Regions from separate parts of the Streptomyces cinnabarinus genome, predicted to be linked through region 2. Evidence: riboswitches for the same ligand, from Rfam matches in the RefSeq annotation. Region 2 holds a riboswitch; each other region holds the start of a gene.

Region 1 (5,440 bases), 6.3 Mb from region 2:
ATCAACACGGCGTCGAGGGGTCCTTCCTGCCATTGCCGCGCACCGGAGTCCAGCGCGAGCGCGCGCACCGACTCGGGATCCCTGACGTCACCCGTCGAGGCTTCCTCGCCCAGGAGGACCAGTGGCGTGTCCTTCCCCGGTGCGCCCGCCAGAGCGGCTTCCGTCAGGCAGGCGCCTGCTCGGAGCAGACCCGGCGGAACACTCTTCGTGTCTCCCCGGCCTGTGTCGCGGAGGTACAACCGCACTCCGTCCTGGCGTGTGCCGGTGAGACACGTCCCGGAGGCGTCCACGTCCTTGCTCGCCACGTGCAGCACGATCCGGCCGTCCGCCGAGAAGTCCAGGGCGAGGCTCTCGCCCTCGACCCGAGCATCACGCCGCGCCCACTCGTCCACCGCCGCGCGGTCGGCCGACCGCCACACCTTGCCCTGACCCTCGGGACCCGCTGCCACCACCCGGGCCCCGTCATCGCTCACCGCCACGGAGTCGGCCCCCTCGGGCACCCCGTCCAAGCCGTGCTTCTCGGGCTTCCCGACGGACAGCCCGGTGATCACATCACCGCGAACCCCACCCTCGTCATCCTCCGTCAGCACCGCCACGCGGCTGCCGTCCGCCGAGGCGGCCAGCGCGGTGACCCGCCCTCCCAGGAACCCCTCCTCGACGTTCCGCGCCATGGCCATGCCCGGATACACCTCCAGCAGCGCCCGGTACGTCTCCTCGGTCGGCTCCGTCCGATGCGCCAGCACCGCGAGCGCGGCCCCCTCGACGGGGTCGTCGGTGAACCGGTCCCGCGCCAGGGCCGCCAGTTCGTTCGCCGCGGTCTCCCTGTCCCTGCGGTCCGCGTCCCGGCCCGCCTGCGTGACGAAGTAGGTCAGGGTCGCCGCGAGCACGGCCAGCGCCGCCACCAGCGCCACCCCCGTACGCCCGCGTCGCACCGACCGCCGTTGGAAAGTCTTGCTGCGGCGGATGAACTCGCTCTCCGACAAGGACAGTTCGGCGGGTCGCAGGGCCGCCGTCGTCCGTGCCGTCGCCAACTCCTGCCCCCGCAGCAGCAGATCGTCATTGCAGCCACTGTCCTCCCACTCCCGCAGCCGGCCCCGCAGCTTCTCGTGCCAGGTCAGGAACGCTCGTGACTCGTCCAACCACCGCCGCAATGTGGGCCATTGGCGGACCAGCGCCTCATGTGCCAGGGCCACCGTCTCCCGCCCGGAGCTGTCCCGGGAGATGACCAGGAGGCGGGTTGCGGCCAATGCCTGGGCTGCTGTGCGGAGTTCGGGTGGGAGATGGGCGAAGGCCCTGGCCACTCGGGCGTACTCCTTGCCCCTGACCGGGCGGGCCAGGCGCTCGAACAGGCGGCGGGCCGTCGGCTCGTCGGGGCCGTCCGGGGGCTTGCAGACCTGGGCCAGTTGGTGGTCGGCGTACCGGGAGAGGGCGCCTTCGACGCCGCCGATCTCGCGGTAGGCCGTGTGGGTCAGACGGCCGTGTTCGCGGCGGTCCCAGAGTTCCGCCAGGGCAAATTCGACCAGGGGCAACGCTCCTGGTTCGCCGCCCGCATCCGACACCAGGAGTTCCGGCAGGCCCGGTTCGAACGCGACGCCGGGGATGGCGGCCACCGGGCGGCGGACCACCTCGTCCAGTTGGGACGGGGTCATCGGGGCCACCATCTGGACCGTGCCACTCAGCGCCTCCGCCCGGCCGCCGGTGACCAACTCCTCCAGGGAGGCCGAGCGCAGGGTCGCGAGGACACGCAGGCGGCGGCCCTCCGGGTGAACCGCCCTGGCCATCGGCAGCAGCACGTCCAGCAACGCCCTCGCGTCCGCCGGGCGTGCTCCCACCGTCTCCTCGAACTGGTCCAGCAGGATGACATGGCCCGCCGGGCCCGACTCCGCCAGGATGCGGGCGCCCAGCAGGGTCGCCGCCGAGCAGTCCTGGCCGAGGGCGCGGGCCGGCTCCCGTACCGGCGGGAACTGTGCGCCCAGCGCCTCCGCCAGGGTCCGGACCGGGTCCGTGTCCGGCTGGCCCGCGAAGTCCGTCACCGTGTGGCCCGCCGCGCGCAGCAACGGGAGCACTCCCGCTCGTACCAGCGACGACTTGCCCACTCCCGATGCTCCCGCCACCGGGACGAAGGGGTGTTCGCGCAGTGCCTCCGCGATGCGTTCGCTGTCCGCCCGGCGGGCGAAGAAGAGAGTCGCGTCCTGTTCGCGGAAAGGTTCCAGGCCCCGGAAGGGGGAGGAGCACAGGCCCGGTTCCAGGCCCAGGAGGTGGGCGGCCGGGATGAGGTACGCCGTGCTCGCGCCCGTTCCCGTGTCCGCCGCCACCGTCATGCCGACGACGCCGCCCTGCGCCGTGTCCCAGACCGGGCCGCCGCTGAAGCCGCGGCCGATGGTCCGGCCGCGCGGTTCCATCGACGTCCAGCCCTTGCCCACCGGCGCCCGCAACCGGCCGTCCACCCACACGCCGTGGTCGTCGGTGCGGAGGGGGAAGCCGAGGACGCGGAAGGGGTGGTCCCAGACCGCCGTGCCGCCCGCGAGGCGGACGGGGGTGGTGCCGGGGGCGGCCGACAGCCGCAGCAGGGCGATGTCGCCGCCGCCGTCCCCGGCCACCGGGCGCCAGTGCGTGACCGTCGCGGGCAGGCGGGCGGACGGCGGGTTGAGGAGGGGGAAGTCGACCGTCACCGCGCCCGTCGGCGGGAGCGGGTCCGTGTCGGGGACGCCCAGCGCGTTCGCCACCACGTGGGCGCAGGTGCACAGGGTGTCCTCGGCGATGAGGAAGCCGCTGCCGGTTACCTGGCCGTCGTGGCTCCAGAACCGGGCGATACCGCGCGCGAGTTCGTCGTCAGGTGCGGGCGTCGGCATCGCGCTGCCCGGGAAGCGCCGGTTCGTTCGCCCAGTTCATGGTCACTGTGAAGTGCGCCTCGGTGGAGCCCCTGGCCACCACGACCCCCGCCTCCGCGCTCAGCGTGATGCCGAACTCGACCGTGACCGATTCGGGCGGTCTGGGCAGTTCCCGGGCGCCCTCCAGGACCGCGCCCAGCGCGGGGCGCACCCGGGCGAGCGCCTGCTGGAGGGTCTCGGCCGCCCCGGCGACCGCGCCGCCGCGCGACACGCGCTGCACTCCGGCGGGCCCCTCGCCCGTCACCTCCAGCAGGACGACCTGCCCGTCGTCCAGCACCATTTCGCCCACGTACGCCATGGACCCGGCCCTCCACCTCGGCTGCGCTCGATCGGTCCCCGGTATTCCAGTTCGTCACGGACCGCAGTCGCAAGGCGCTCCCGGGTAGTCACCTCGTGTGGGTGACCCCGCGAGCCAAACCCGCCCCGCCGGACCCGATGTGGGCCTCAGCACACTCTCCCCTCGCAGGTCAACGGCAAGTTGACGGCCCTTCCGGGGCCGTGGTGGACTTCCGGAGCCAATTACGGCGGCAGAAGAGGAAGCCGGTGCGAGTCCGGCGCGGTCCCGCCACTGTCACCGGGGTAGGAACCCCCGGGAGCCAGGAACTCTCGCCACCGGTCTCGTCGTACCAGGGCGTGGACACCCTGAGTGAGGACATATCGCGATGCTCGCCTGCCGATCGACATCCAGCACCAGACCCGTAACTGACTCCGCGATCGGCTGAGCCGATGCGGGCCGATCGCGTCTTCGCGTACGGCGCCGCCGCCGGCCTCCTGGGTGACCTGCTCCTCGGCGATCCGCGCCGTGGGCATCCGGTCGCCGTGTTCGGGCGGGCCGCGGGCGCCGTGGAACGTCAGTTGTGGCGTGACGACCGGGGCCGGGGCGCGCTGCACGCCGGTGTGTGCGCCGGTGGCGCCGTCGCCATGGGGGCGCTCGCCTCTCGTGCGGTACGCCGGTCCCCCGCCGCCTCCATCGCGCTGACCGGCGTCGCCACCTGGGCGGTGGTCGGGGGGACTTCGCTGGCCCGGGAGGCCCGGGTGATCGGGCGGGCCCTGGAGGCGGGGGACGTCGGGGCGGCTCGGGCGCGGCTGCCGCATCTGTGCGGGCGGGATCCGCAGGCGCTGGACGCCGACGGGATCGCGCGGGCGGTCGTGGAGTCCGTCGCCGAGAACACCTCCGACGCGGTGGTGGGGGCGCTGGTCTGGGGGGCCTTGGGCGGGGTTCCGGGGCTGCTCGGGTTCCGGGCCGTGAACACGCTCGATGCCATGGTCGGTCACAAGTCGCCCCGCTATCGGCGGTACGGGTGGGCCTCGGCCCGGCTCGACGACGTCGCCGGCTGGCCGGGGGCGCGGCTGACCGCCGTACTCGCCGCCGCCGCCGGGGGGAACGCCCAGGGTGCGGTACGCGCCTGGCGCGCCGACGCGGTGAAGCACCCGAGCCCCAACGCCGGGCCCGTGGAGGCGTCGTTCGCGGGGGCGCTCGGGGTGCGGCTCGGCGGGACCTTGTCGTACGGCGGACGCATCGAGCACCGGCCGGTGCTGAACGGGGAGGGGCGTGCGGTGGACGTCGGGGACATCGAGCGGGCCGTACGGCTGTCTCGGCGGGTCGGTTGGCTGGCGCTCGGCGTGAGTGCCGTCGCGCGCGGTCTGGTGAAGGGAGCGCGGTCATGACCGGCGGGGGGCTGCTGGTCGCCGGGACCACCTCCGACGCCGGGAAGAGTGTCGTCACCGCCGGGATCTGCCGGTGGCTGGTGCGGCAGGGGGTCAAGGTCGCGCCGTTCAAGGCACAGAACATGTCCCTCAATTCGTTCGTCACGCGCGAGGGCGCCGAGATCGGGCGGGCGCAGGCCATGCAGGCGCAGGCCTGCCGGGTCGAACCGACCGCGCTGATGAACCCCGTGCTGCTCAAGCCTGGCGGGGACCAGAGCAGCCAGGTCGTGCTCATGGGCAAGCCGGTCGGCGAGATGAGCGCGCGCGGCTATCACGGCGGGCGGCAGCAGCGGCTGCTCGGCACGGTGCTGGACTGTCTCGCGGAGTTGCGGGGCACGTATGACGCGGTGATCTGCGAGGGGGCGGGCAGTCCGGCCGAGATCAATCTGCGGCGGACCGACATCGTCAACATGGGGATCGCCCGGAATGCCGGGCTGCCGGTGGTGGTGGTCGGTGACATCGACCGCGGGGGCGTCTTCGCCTCCTTCTTCGGGACGGTGGCACTGCTCTCGCCCGAGGACCAGAAGCTCGTCGCCGGGTTCCTCGTCAACAAGTTCCGCGGCGACGTCTCGCTGCTGGAGCCGGGCCTGGACATGCTGCACGGGCTCACCGGACGGCACACCTACGGCGTCCTGCCCTTCCGGCACGGGCTCGGCATCGACGAGGAGGACGGGCTGCGGGTGTCGCTGCGCGGCACGGTCCGCGAGTCCGTGGTCGCGCCGCCGGTCGGCGCGGACGTGCTGCGGGTCGCCGTCTGCGCGATCCCGCTGATGTCCAACTTCACCGATGTGGACGCGCTCGCCGCCGAACCGGGCGTCGTCGTGCGGTTCGTGGACCGGCCG
Region 2 (5,440 bases):
CGACGACGTGGACGTGCGGGCGGCGGATCTGCTCTCGGTGCGTCGGATCAGCGGCCCGCCGACGCCCGACGGCGTGCGCGCCAACATCGCCGTCTCGGTGCGCTACTTCGCCGCGTGGCTGCGGGGCAAGGGGGCGGTCGCGCTGTACGGGCTGATGGAGGACGCGGCGACCGCGGAGATCGCCCGGGTGCAGATCTGGCAGTGGCTGCGGCACCGGGTGATCGACCGGGTGACGGTGCTGGAGCTGCTCGACTCCGAAGTGGCGGCGCTGCGGGCGGAGGACGCGTCGGCGCCCGTCGACGAGATCCGTGCGCTCTTCCAACGGAACGCGCTGAGCGGCGAGTTGCCGCCCTTCTTCACCCCGGAGGCCTACACCCGCCATCTGGTGCGCCACGCGGAGGCACGCTCATGAGCAGCGGTATCCGGCGCATCGGAGTGGTCGGCGGTGGACAGATGGGCGCGGGCATCGCCGAGGTGTGCGCACGGGCCGGACTCGACACGGTGGTCTGCGAGGCCGACGCGATCGCCGCCGGCGCCGCCCGGGAGCGGGTGGCCGCCTCCCTGGAGCGTGCCGTGCGCCGCGGCAAGCTGGACCCGGCCGCCGCCCAGGACGCCCTCGCCCGCCTGACCTTCAGCGGAACGCTGGAGGACCTGGCCGACCGGCAGCTCGTCGTCGAGGCCGTCATCGAGAACCCCGGTGCCAAAGCGGAGGTGTTCGCCGCACTGGACAAGATCGTCCAGGATCCGGCGGCCGTCCTGGCGACCAACACCTCCTCCCTCCCGGTGATGCGGCTCGGCATGGCCACCAGCCGCGCGGACCGGGTGGTGGGCCTGCACTTCTTCAACCCGGTGCCGGTGCTGCCGCTGGTCGAGGTGGTGTCCACCCTGCACACGGCTCCGGGGACGGTCGCCGTCGTACGGGACTTCGTCACCGGCACCCTGGGCAAGACCGTCGTCCACTCCCGGGACCGGGCGGGCTTCGTGGTCAACGCGCTGCTCATCCCGTACCTGCTCGCCGGGATCCGGATGGCGGAGTCCGGCTTCGCCACCGCCACCGACATCGACACCGCGATGGAACTGGGCTGCGCCCACCCCATGGGCCCGCTGAAGCTGGCGGACCTGATCGGTCTCGACACCGTGGCCGCGATCGCCGAGGCGCTGTACGAGGAGTTCAAGGAGCCCCTGCACGCCACTCCCCCGCTGCTGCGGCGGATGGTCGAGGCCGGGCTGCTGGGGCGCAAAACCGGGCGGGGATTCCACGTGTACTGAACTAGAGTTGGCGTCGCAGCTGGTTCGCCCCGTCAGCCGGACGGGAGCGTCGTAAGAGGGAACCCGGTGGGAATCCGGGACTGCCCCGCAGCGGTGAGTGGGAACGACCGCCGTCATACGCACTGGGCCCGATGTACCGGGCCCGGGAAGCGACGGCCAGTAGGAGTGCTCCGCCAGGAGGACGTGCCCGCGAGTCCGAAGACCTGCCAACTGCCCGTGCCCGGACCCCTCGTGCACGGACATCCCGGTGACCTCGAGGGCGGGTCGGCGTACACACCAGGCGGAGCGGCACCGAGCGCGCCCGCCGGGTTTGTCACCCCTTCGCGCTCTCGTCCCGTCCCCGGGATCTCAGGGATTCATCTCGCGAAGGAGATCTCCGTGACCACCGAACCCACAGCCGCCGCCGCGACGGCCACTGTGTACGGCTATCCCCGGCAGGGCCCGAACCGGGAACTCAAGAAGGCCGTCGAGGGCTACTGGAAGGGCCGCGTCTCCGCCCACGCCCTCCACGCCACCGGCGCCGAGCTGCGCCGCGCCACCTGGCGGCGACTGGCCGAGGCCGGGATCGGCGAAGTCCCCACCGGTGACTTCTCGTTCTACGACCATGTCCTGGACGCCACCGTCATGCTGGGCGCGATCCCCGGCCGCCACCGGGCCGCCATGGACGCCGACCCGCTCGACGGGTACTTCGCCATGGCGCGCGGGACGCAGGACGTCGCCCCGCTGGAGATGACCAAGTGGTTCGACACCAACTATCACTATCTGGTGCCCGAGTTGGGCCCGGACACGGTGTTCACCGCCGACTCCGCCAAGCAGGTCGGCGAGGTGCGCGAGGCGCTCGCGCTGGGGCTCACGCCCCGGCCGGTCCTCGTCGGCCCCGTCACCTACCTGCTCCTCGCCAAGCCCGCGCCCGGGACGGCCCCCGGCTTCGCCCCGCTCACCCTGCTGGACCGGCTGCTGCCGGTGTACGCCGAACTCCTCGCCGATCTGCGCGCGGCGGGCGCCGCATGGGTGCAACTCGATGAGCCCGCCCTGGTACAGGACCGCACGCCGGCCGAACTCGGCGCCGCCGCCCGCGCCTACCAGGGCCTCGGCGCGCTCACCGACCGGCCGAAGCTGCTCGTCGCCTCCTACTTCGGCCGGCTCGGCGAGGCCCTGCCGGTACTGGCCAAATCCCCGGTCGACGGACTGGCCCTGGACTTCACCGGCACCGGCAGCCTCGAAGAGCTCGCCCGGGTCGGCGGACTGCCCGGAAAGCGGCTGGTCGCCGGAGTCGTCGACGGCCGCAATGTGTGGGTCAACGACCTGGCGAAGTCCCTCACGACCCTCGGCACGCTGCTCGGACTCGCCGACCGCGTCGACGTGGCCGCCTCCTGCTCACTGCTGCACGTCCCCCTCGACACGGCGGCCGAGCGGGACATCGAACCGCAGATCCTGCGCTGGCTCGCCTTCGCCCGGCAGAAGACCGCCGAGATCGTCACCCTCGCCAAGGGCCTGACCCGCGGCACCGACGCCATCGCCGCCGAACTCGCCGCCAACCGGGCCGACCTGGCCTCCCGCGCCCGCTCCCCCATCACCCACGACCCGGCCGTGCGCGCCCGCGCGGCCGCGGTCACCGAGTCGGACACGCGCCGTTCCCAGCCGTACACGGAACGCTCGGCCGCGCAGCGCGCCCTGCTCGGCCTGCCGCTGCTGCCGACGACCACCATCGGCTCCTTCCCGCAGACCGGCGAACTGCGCACCGCTCGGGCCGACTTGCGGGCGGGCCGGATCGACGCGGCCGGGTACGAGGACCGCGTCCGGGCCGAGATCCAGGAGGTGATCTCCTTCCAGGAGAAGGCCGGTCTCGACGTTCTGGTGCACGGCGAGCCCGAACGCAACGACATGGTGCAGTACTTCGCCGAGCGCCTCACCGGGTATCTCGCCACACAGCACGGCTGGGTGCAGTCCTACGGCACCCGCTGCGTCCGCCCGCCCATCCTGGCCGGTGACATCTCCCGGCCCGAACCGATGACGGTGCGCTGGACGACGTACGCCCAATCGCTCACCTCCCGTCCGGTCAAGGGGATGCTCACCGGTCCCGTCACCATGCTCGCCTGGTCCTTCGTCCGGGACGACCAGCCGCTCGCCGAGACCGCCCGGCAGGTCGCCCTCGCCCTGCGCGAGGAGGTGAACGACCTGGAGGCGGCGGGCAGTTCGGTGATCCAGGTGGACGAGCCCGCGCTGCGCGAGACACTGCCGTTGCGGTCCGCCGACCATGCGGAGTACCTGGCGTGGGCGACCGAGGCGTTCCGGCTCAGCACCGGCGGGGTCCGGCCGGACACCCAGATCCACACGCACATGTGCTACGCCGAGTTCGGTGACATCGTGCGGGCCATCGACGATCTCGACGCCGATGTCATCAGCCTGGAGGCGGCCCGTTCCCATATGCAGGTGGCCCGTGAACTGGCCGCGCACGGCTATCCGCGCGAGGCCGGGCCCGGGGTGTACGACATCCACTCGCCGCGGGTTCCGGACGTGAGGGAGGTGGCGGACCTGCTGCGGACCGGGTTGCGGGCGATCCCCGCCGAGCGGCTGTGGGTCAATCCCGACTGCGGTCTGAAGACCCGGGGTTGGCCGGAGACCCGCGCCGCCCTGGAGAGCCTGGTCGCCGCGGCCCGGGTGGTGCGCGGGGAGGTGTCGGCGGCGGGCTGATCCGAACGGCCGGCCTAGGCCGCCGGGCCGATCAGCTCGTCGGCCGTCCAGCGGGCGACGTCCGCGGGGTACGGCGCCGGCAGGCCGAGCACGAGGTGCCGGAAGCCGGCGTCGATCGCCTCGCGGATCGCCGCCCGGGTGTCGCCGGGGCGGTCGTAGGAGACGGGCAGGTGGATCGAGCGGGTGAGGGTGTCGGGGTCGCGGCCGATGTCCGCGCAGTAGCGGTCCAGCAGGGCGCCGCGGCGGATGACGTCGTCGATGTCGCCGCCCGGGATGTTCCAGATGTCGGCGTGCTCGGCGACCACGCGCAGTGTCGCGGCGGAGCGTCCGCCGATGAGGACGGGCGGGTGGGGGCGCTGGACGGGTCTGGGGCTGCCGAAGGCGCCGGTGAGCCGGTGGTGGGTGCCGTGGAAGTCGAACGGCTCGTCCTCGGTCCACAGTCGCCGGATCACCGTGCAGGCTTCCGCCAGGTCGGCGACGGCGTGCGCGGTGTCGTGGAAGGGCAGACCGTGGGCGTCGTACTCGCGCCGGGCCAGCGGGTGGCCGGGGCGGGAGCCGACGCCGATGCCGAAGTCCAGCCGTCCGCCGGAGACGATGTCGACGGTGGTGGCGATCTTGGCCAGCAGGGCCGGGGGCCGGAAGCGGTTGCTGGTGACCATGACGCCGACGCGCAGCCGCCGGGTGTGGGCGGCGAGGGCGGAGAGCAGGGTCCAGCCCTCGTAGGTGGGTCCGGCGGGGTCGCCGAAGATCGGCATGAGGTGGTCGAAGAGCCAGGCGTGCTCGATCTCGGGGACGGTGTCGGCCTCGCGCCAGACGCGCAGGACGTCGGCGTAGTCGACCTGCGAGGGGGCGGTCATGATGCCGAAGCTGAGTGACATGGTGGCGTCGCTCCTTCCGGGTCGCGGCTTCAGCGTCGGCGTCGCAGGGCCGGGTCGAGCAGGGCGGGCGGGGTGTCGTGCTTCTCCTCGGGGGCGAGGTCGAGGCCGGGGGCGACGACGGTGTCGATCGCGTCGAGCACATCGGCGGGGAGCACCGTGTCGGCGGCGGCGAGCTGGGAGCGCAGGTGGTCCAGGGTGCGGGGGCCGATGAGGGCGCTGGTGACGGCGGGGTGGGCGGTCACGAAGCCGAGGGCGAGCTGGATCATGGTCAGCCCCGCTTCGTCAGCGATCACGGCGAGCTGTTCCACGGCGTCGAGGCGGGCACGGTTGACGGGGCGGGAGAGATCGAAACGCTCCGGCAGGATCTTGGAGCGGCTGGTGGTGATGTCCTGCCCCGCGCGAACCGCGCCCGAGAGCCACCCGGAAGCCAGCGGACTCCAGGCCAGCACGCCGAGGCCGTACTCCTGGGTGGCCGGCAGGACGTGGGCCTCGATGCCGCGCTGGAGGATCGAGTAGCCGGGCTGCTCGGTGGCATAGCGGCTCAGTCGGTGTTCGCGGGCGGCCCACTGTGCCTGGACGATGCGGTGGGCGGGGAAGGT
Region 3 (5,440 bases), 2.5 Mb from region 2:
GGAGCTGGTCGTCGAAGAGCTCCGGCTCCTCCTTGCGGACCGTGTCCACGACGTCGAAGGCGAAGCTCATGTGCATCGTCTCGTCACGGAACACCCAGTTGGTGCCGGTGGCCAGACCGTGCAGCAGACCCCGGCTGCGGAACCAGTAGACGTACGCGAAGGCGCCGTAGAAGAACAGGCCCTCGATGCACGCGGCGAAGCAGATCAGGTTGAGCAGGAAGCGGCGGCGGTCGGCCTGGGACTCCAGGCGGTCCAGCTTCTCGACCTCGTTGATCCACTTGAAGCAGAACCCGGCCTTCTCGCGGATGGAGGGGATGTTCTCGACGGCGTCGAAGGCCGCCGCCCTGTCCTCCGGGTCGGGCAGGTAGGTGTCGAGCAGCGTCAGATAGAACTGGACGTGCACGGCCTCCTCGAAGAGCTGTCGGGACAGATACAGCCGCGCCTCGGGGGAGTTGATGTGCTTGTACAGCGTCAGCACCAGGTTGTTCGCGACGATCGAGTCACCGGTCGCGAAGAAGGCGACCAGCCGGCCGATGAGGTGCTGCTCGGCGGGCGTCAGCTTGGCGAGATCGGCCACGTCCGAGTGGAGGTCGACCTCCTCCACGGTCCAGGTGTTCTTGATGGCGTCCCGGTAGCGCTCGTAGAAGTCGGGGTAGCGCATGGGGCGCAGGGTCAGCTCGAAGCCCGGGTCGAGCAGGTTCTTGGTGTCGCTGGACATTACTGGCAGGCCTCGCAGGACTCGGGGTTTTCCAGGGAGCAGGCGACGGCGTCCGCGGACTGCTGGACGGGGAGCGTCGCCTGGGCGGCGCGGGCGATGCGGGTCGCCGGGCGCGAGCGCAGGTAGTACGTCGTCTTCAGCCCGGACTTCCAGGCGTAGGCGTACATCGAGGAGAGCTTGCCGATGGTCGGCGTCTCCAGGAACAGGTTCAGCGACTGGGACTGGTCCAGGAACGGCGTCCGGGCGGCGGCCATGTCGATCAGGCCGCGCTGCGGGATCTCCCACGCCGTGCGGTAGAGCCGCCGCACGTCCTCCGGGATCCACACGAAGTCCTGCACCGAGCCGTTCGCCTCGCGCAGCGCCTCACGGGTGCGGGCGTCCCAGACGCCCAGCTCCTTGAGGTCCTTCACCAGGTAGGAGTTGACCTGGAGGAACTCACCCGACAGCGTCTCGCGCTTGAACAGGTTGGACACCTGCGGCTCGATGCACTCGTAGACGCCCGCGATGGAGGCGATGGTGGCCGTCGGCGCGATCGCGAGCAGCAGCGAGTTGCGCATCCCGGTCCCGGCGATACGGCCGCGCAGCGCCGCCCACCGCTCCGGCCAGGTGAGTTCGGCGTCGTAGTGGTCGGGGTGCAGCACGCCCCGCGCGGTACGGGTCTTCTCCCAGGCCGGGAGCGGGCCGTTGCGCTCGGCGAGGTCGGCGGAGGCCTCGTAGGCGGCGAGCATGATGCGCTCGGCGATCCGGGTGGAGAGCGCCTTGGCCTCGGCGGAGTCGAACGGCAGCCGCAGCTGGAAGAGGACGTCCTGGAGGCCCATCGCGCCCAGGCCCACCGGCCGCCACTTGGCGTTGGAACGGCCCGCCTGCTCGGTCGGGTAGAAGTTGATGTCGACGACCCGGTCGAGGAAGGTGACGGCGGTACGGACGGTGGCGTCGAGCCGCTCCCAGTCGATGTCGCCGGTCGCCGTGTCGACGAACGCCCCCAGGTTCACCGACCCCAGGTTGCAGACCGCCGTCTCCCCGTCGTCGGTGACCTCCAGGATCTCCGTGCAGAGGTTGGAGGAGTGGACGACATGGCCCGGCAGGGCCGTCTGGTTGGCGGTGCGGTTGGCGGCGTCCTTGAAGGTCATCCAGCCGTTGCCGGTCTGCGCCAGGGTGCGCATCATCCGGCCGTACAGATCACGGGCGGCGATGGTCCTGCGGGCGAGCCCCGCGGCCTCGGCCCTGCGATACGCGGCGTCGAACTCCTCGCCCCACAGGTCGACCAGCTCGGGCACGTCGGCGGGGGAGAACAGCGACCACTGGGCGTCCTCGTTCACCCGGCGCATGAACTCGTCCGGGATCCAGTGCGCGAGGTTCAGGTTGTGCGTCCGGCGGGCGTCCTCACCGGTGTTGTCCCGCAGCTCCAGGAACTCCTCGATGTCGGAGTGCCAGGTCTCCAGGTAGACCGCGGCCGCGCCCTTGCGGCGTCCGCCCTGGTTCACGGCGGCGACGGAGGCGTCGAGCGTCTTGAGGAACGGGACGATGCCGTTGGAGTGCCCGTTGGTGCCGCGGATCAGTGAACCCCGGGAGCGGATCCGGGAGTAGGAAAGACCGATGCCGCCGGCGTGCTTGGAGAGCCGGGCGACCTGGTGGTAGCGGTCGTAGATGGAGTCCAGCTCGTCGTTCGGGGAGTCGAGGAGGTAGCAGGACGACATCTGGGGGTGCCGGGTGCCGGAGTTGAAGAGCGTGGGCGAGGAGGGGAGGTAGTCGAGGCGGCTCATGAGCCCGTAGAGCGCGGCGACTTCGTCCAGTGCCCGAGTGGTGTCGTCCTCGGCGAGACCGGCGGCGACGCGGAGCATGAAGTGCTGCGGGGTCTCCACGACCCGGCGCGTGATGGGGTGCCGCAGCAGGTACCGGCTGTGCAGGGTGCGCAGCCCGAAGTACCCGAAGCGGTCGTCGGCGCCGGAGTCGACGAGGGCGTCGAGGCGCTCGCCGTGGATCCGCACGAACTCGGCGGTCCGGTCGGCGATGAGCCCCTCCCGGTGCCCGACCGCGACGGACTCGGTGAAGGAGACGACGCCCTGCGAGGCGGCCTCGGCGGCGATGGAGATCGTCAGCAGCCGGGCGGCCAGCCTGCTGTAGGCGGGGTCCTCGGAGATGAGCCCGGCGGCGGCCTCGGTGGCCAGCTCGCGCAACTCCGCCTCGTCCGCGTGGGCGGACCGGCCGCGCAGCGCGGCGGCGGCGACCCGGCCGGGGTCGGCGTCGGGGAGGTCGGCGGTCAGCTCGGTCAGGGTCCGCAGCAGCGCGGTACCGGGACCGTCGGTCTCCACCGGGGCGGCGGAAACCGGGTCGGCTGGCGCGATGGTCACGTGGGGGCTCTCCCTCGCTCGGCACGGGGCCTTGCGGGCAGGGGGCAGCTCACGAGCGCACGGGGCGTCGCGTCCACCGGCCCATTCCACGAGGCCCGGACGTCGGGCACCACGGCCGAACGGCCGGGTGCGCTGTCGGCAGGTCCTCGGACTGACTCCCATACGTGCGCGAACACGCATAAGTACACCGTTGCGGGACAGTTCCGGATTCACACCGGATTCCCCTGCGGCGGCAGCGAGCATGAGCATACATCTTGTGCTCGCCTGCTTCGCCACCCCCAGATGTTGTGTCGCTGGGTGTAATTGCATGAAAGCGGGCCGCCGTTGGTGTTGCTCTTCGGCGGCCCGCTTCCCTGCCTGTGCCTCAGTGGACCGGCGTCAGATCCTTCTGTACGCCGGGGTCGCCCGCGTCCGCCGTGTAGTCCTCGGGGCTGGTCTCGTCGACGCCGTCCGGGGCCTTCGCGGCGCGCAGAACGAAGGTCAGGACCACCGTCACCACGAGGTTCAGGACGAAGGCCGTCAGCCCGATGTAGCCGATCTCGCCGATGCCGGGGATCTCCTTGGAGGAGCCGCCGAAGTGCTTCTGGGTCGGGGAGGCCACACCGTACGCCGCCACCGTGCCGTAGATCATGCCGACCGCCCAGCCGGCCAGCAGGGCCCAGCGGTGGAACCAGCGGGTGAACAGGCCGCCCACCAGCGCCGGGAAGGTCTGCAGGATCCAGATGCCGCCCAGGAGCTGGAAGTTGATGGCGACCGTCTTGTCCATGGTCAGGACGAAGGCCAGCGCGCCCACCTTCACCAGCAGGGACACCAGCTTGGAGACCTTGGTCTCCTGCGCCGGAGTCGCGTCCGGCCTGATGAAGTCCTTGTAGATGTTGCGGGTGAAGAGGTTCGCCGCCGCGATCGACATGATCGCCGCCGGCACCAGGGCGCCGATGCCGATCGCCGCGAAGGCCACGCCCGCGAACCAGTCCGGGAACATGTTCTCGAACAGCTGCGGGATCGCCAACTGGCCGTTCTCCACCTTCACTCCGGCCGCGATCGCCATGAAGCCGAGCAGCGCGAGCAGACCGAGCATCAGCGAGTACAGCGGCAGGATCGTGGTGTTGCGGCGGATCACGTCACGGCTCTTCGACGACAGCGTCGCCGTGATGGAGTGCGGGTACATGAACAGCGCGAGCGCCGAGCCCAACGCCAGCGTGGCGTACGTCCACTGGCCGGCCTCCGGCGGCACCAGGCCGCCCACGCCGGTGGTGGTGAACTTCTCGCCCGCGCCGGCGAAGATCTCGTCGAACCCGCCCAGCTTGATCGGGATGTAGATGATCGCCACCGCGATCACCAGGTAGATCAGCGTGTCCTTGACGAAGGCGATCAGCGCGGGGGCCCGGAGGCCGGACGAGTAGGTGTACGCCGCCAGCACACCGAACGCGATCAGCAGCGGGAGGTCCTTGATGAACCAGTTGGTGTTCTCCCCGCCACCGACGCCCATCACGTCCAGCACCGCCTGGATGCCGACGAGTTGGAGCGCGATGTACGGCATGGTCGCGAGGATGCCGGTCACCGCGACCGCCAGCGACAGGCCCTTGGAGCCGAACCGGCCGCGCACGAAGTCGGAGGTCGTCACGTACCCGTGCTTGTGGGACACCGACCACAGCCGGGGCAGGAAGGTGAAGATCAGCGGGTAGACGAGGATCGTGTACGGCACCGCGAAGAAGCCCGCCGCGCCGGCCGCGTAGATCGCCGCCGGGACGGCCACGAAGGTGTAGGCCGTGTACAGGTCACCGCCGAGCAGGAACCAGGTGACCCAGGTGCCGAACGACCGTCCGCCCAGGCCCCATTCGTCGAGGCTGTGCTCGTTCTCGGCCTTGCGCCAGCGGGCGGCCAGGAAGCCCATGACCGTGACGGCCAGGAAGAAGAAGATGAAGACGGCGAGTGCCACGCCGTTCACGCCGTCGTTCATTCGGCCGCACCGCCCTTCGCGGCGGCGCGGGCGCGCTGGTCACGCTGCCACAGCTGGTACGCGACCATCGTCAGCACGGTCGAGATCAGCACCCACGCCATCTGGTACCAGTAGAAGAACGGGATGCCGATGAAGGCCGGGTCGGCCTTCGCATACGAACCCACCCACAGCATCGCCACGAAGGGCGCGAACAGACAGAGGGCGATGATGACGCGCACAGGCGTCACCACCGGCTCTCTGCTCACTTTAGGACCTTGCGACATCAGACGGCACCGTCCCCTCACTGATCACCTGGTGTAACGCGCAGGCAATCTAGGTCACGGTGTCGCAGAAACGGAACCCCTCGTCCACATATCGGCCCCGGAAGATCGCTTCAGCAGCAGCGGAACCCCTGGCGGGGGTCCGACTCCT

The links. A riboswitch is a leader RNA that binds a small molecule or an ion and turns the genes downstream of it on or off. The one in region 2 is predicted to bind cobalamin.
Region 1: linked by a shared signal. The riboswitch ahead of STRCI_RS09870 (cobalamin biosynthesis protein) and the one ahead of metE (5-methyltetrahydropteroyltriglutamate--homocysteine S-methyltransferase) in region 2 are both predicted to bind cobalamin.
Region 3: linked by a shared signal. The riboswitch ahead of STRCI_RS27075 (ribonucleoside-diphosphate reductase subunit alpha) and the one ahead of metE (5-methyltetrahydropteroyltriglutamate--homocysteine S-methyltransferase) in region 2 are both predicted to bind cobalamin.

Annotation. Positions count from the first base shown of each region.
Region 1 is NZ_CP114413.1:2,187,771-2,193,210, forward strand. It holds gene STRCI_RS09860 (serine protease) at 1-2,852, opposite strand, end outside; gene STRCI_RS09865 (CU044_2847 family protein) at 2,833-3,189, opposite strand; cobalamin riboswitch at 3,377-3,516, shown strand; gene STRCI_RS09870 (cobalamin biosynthesis protein) at 3,618-4,559, shown strand; gene STRCI_RS09875 (cobyric acid synthase) at 4,556-5,440, shown strand, end outside.
Region 2 is NZ_CP114413.1:8,505,784-8,511,223, reverse strand. It holds gene aceB (malate synthase A) at 1-412, shown strand, start outside; gene STRCI_RS38460 (3-hydroxybutyryl-CoA dehydrogenase) at 409-1,269, shown strand; cobalamin riboswitch at 1,272-1,494, shown strand; gene metE (5-methyltetrahydropteroyltriglutamate--homocysteine S-methyltransferase) at 1,648-3,963, shown strand; gene STRCI_RS38450 (LLM class flavin-dependent oxidoreductase) at 3,978-4,841, opposite strand; gene STRCI_RS38445 (aldo/keto reductase) at 4,871-5,440, opposite strand, start outside.
Region 3 is NZ_CP114413.1:5,958,662-5,964,101, forward strand. It holds gene STRCI_RS27070 (ribonucleotide-diphosphate reductase subunit beta) at 1-718, opposite strand, end outside; gene STRCI_RS27075 (ribonucleoside-diphosphate reductase subunit alpha) at 718-3,069, opposite strand; cobalamin riboswitch at 3,190-3,328, opposite strand; gene mctP (monocarboxylate uptake permease MctP) at 3,434-5,029, opposite strand; gene STRCI_RS27085 (DUF3311 domain-containing protein) at 5,026-5,292, opposite strand; gene STRCI_RS27090 (YbdD/YjiX family protein) at 5,403-5,440, opposite strand, start outside.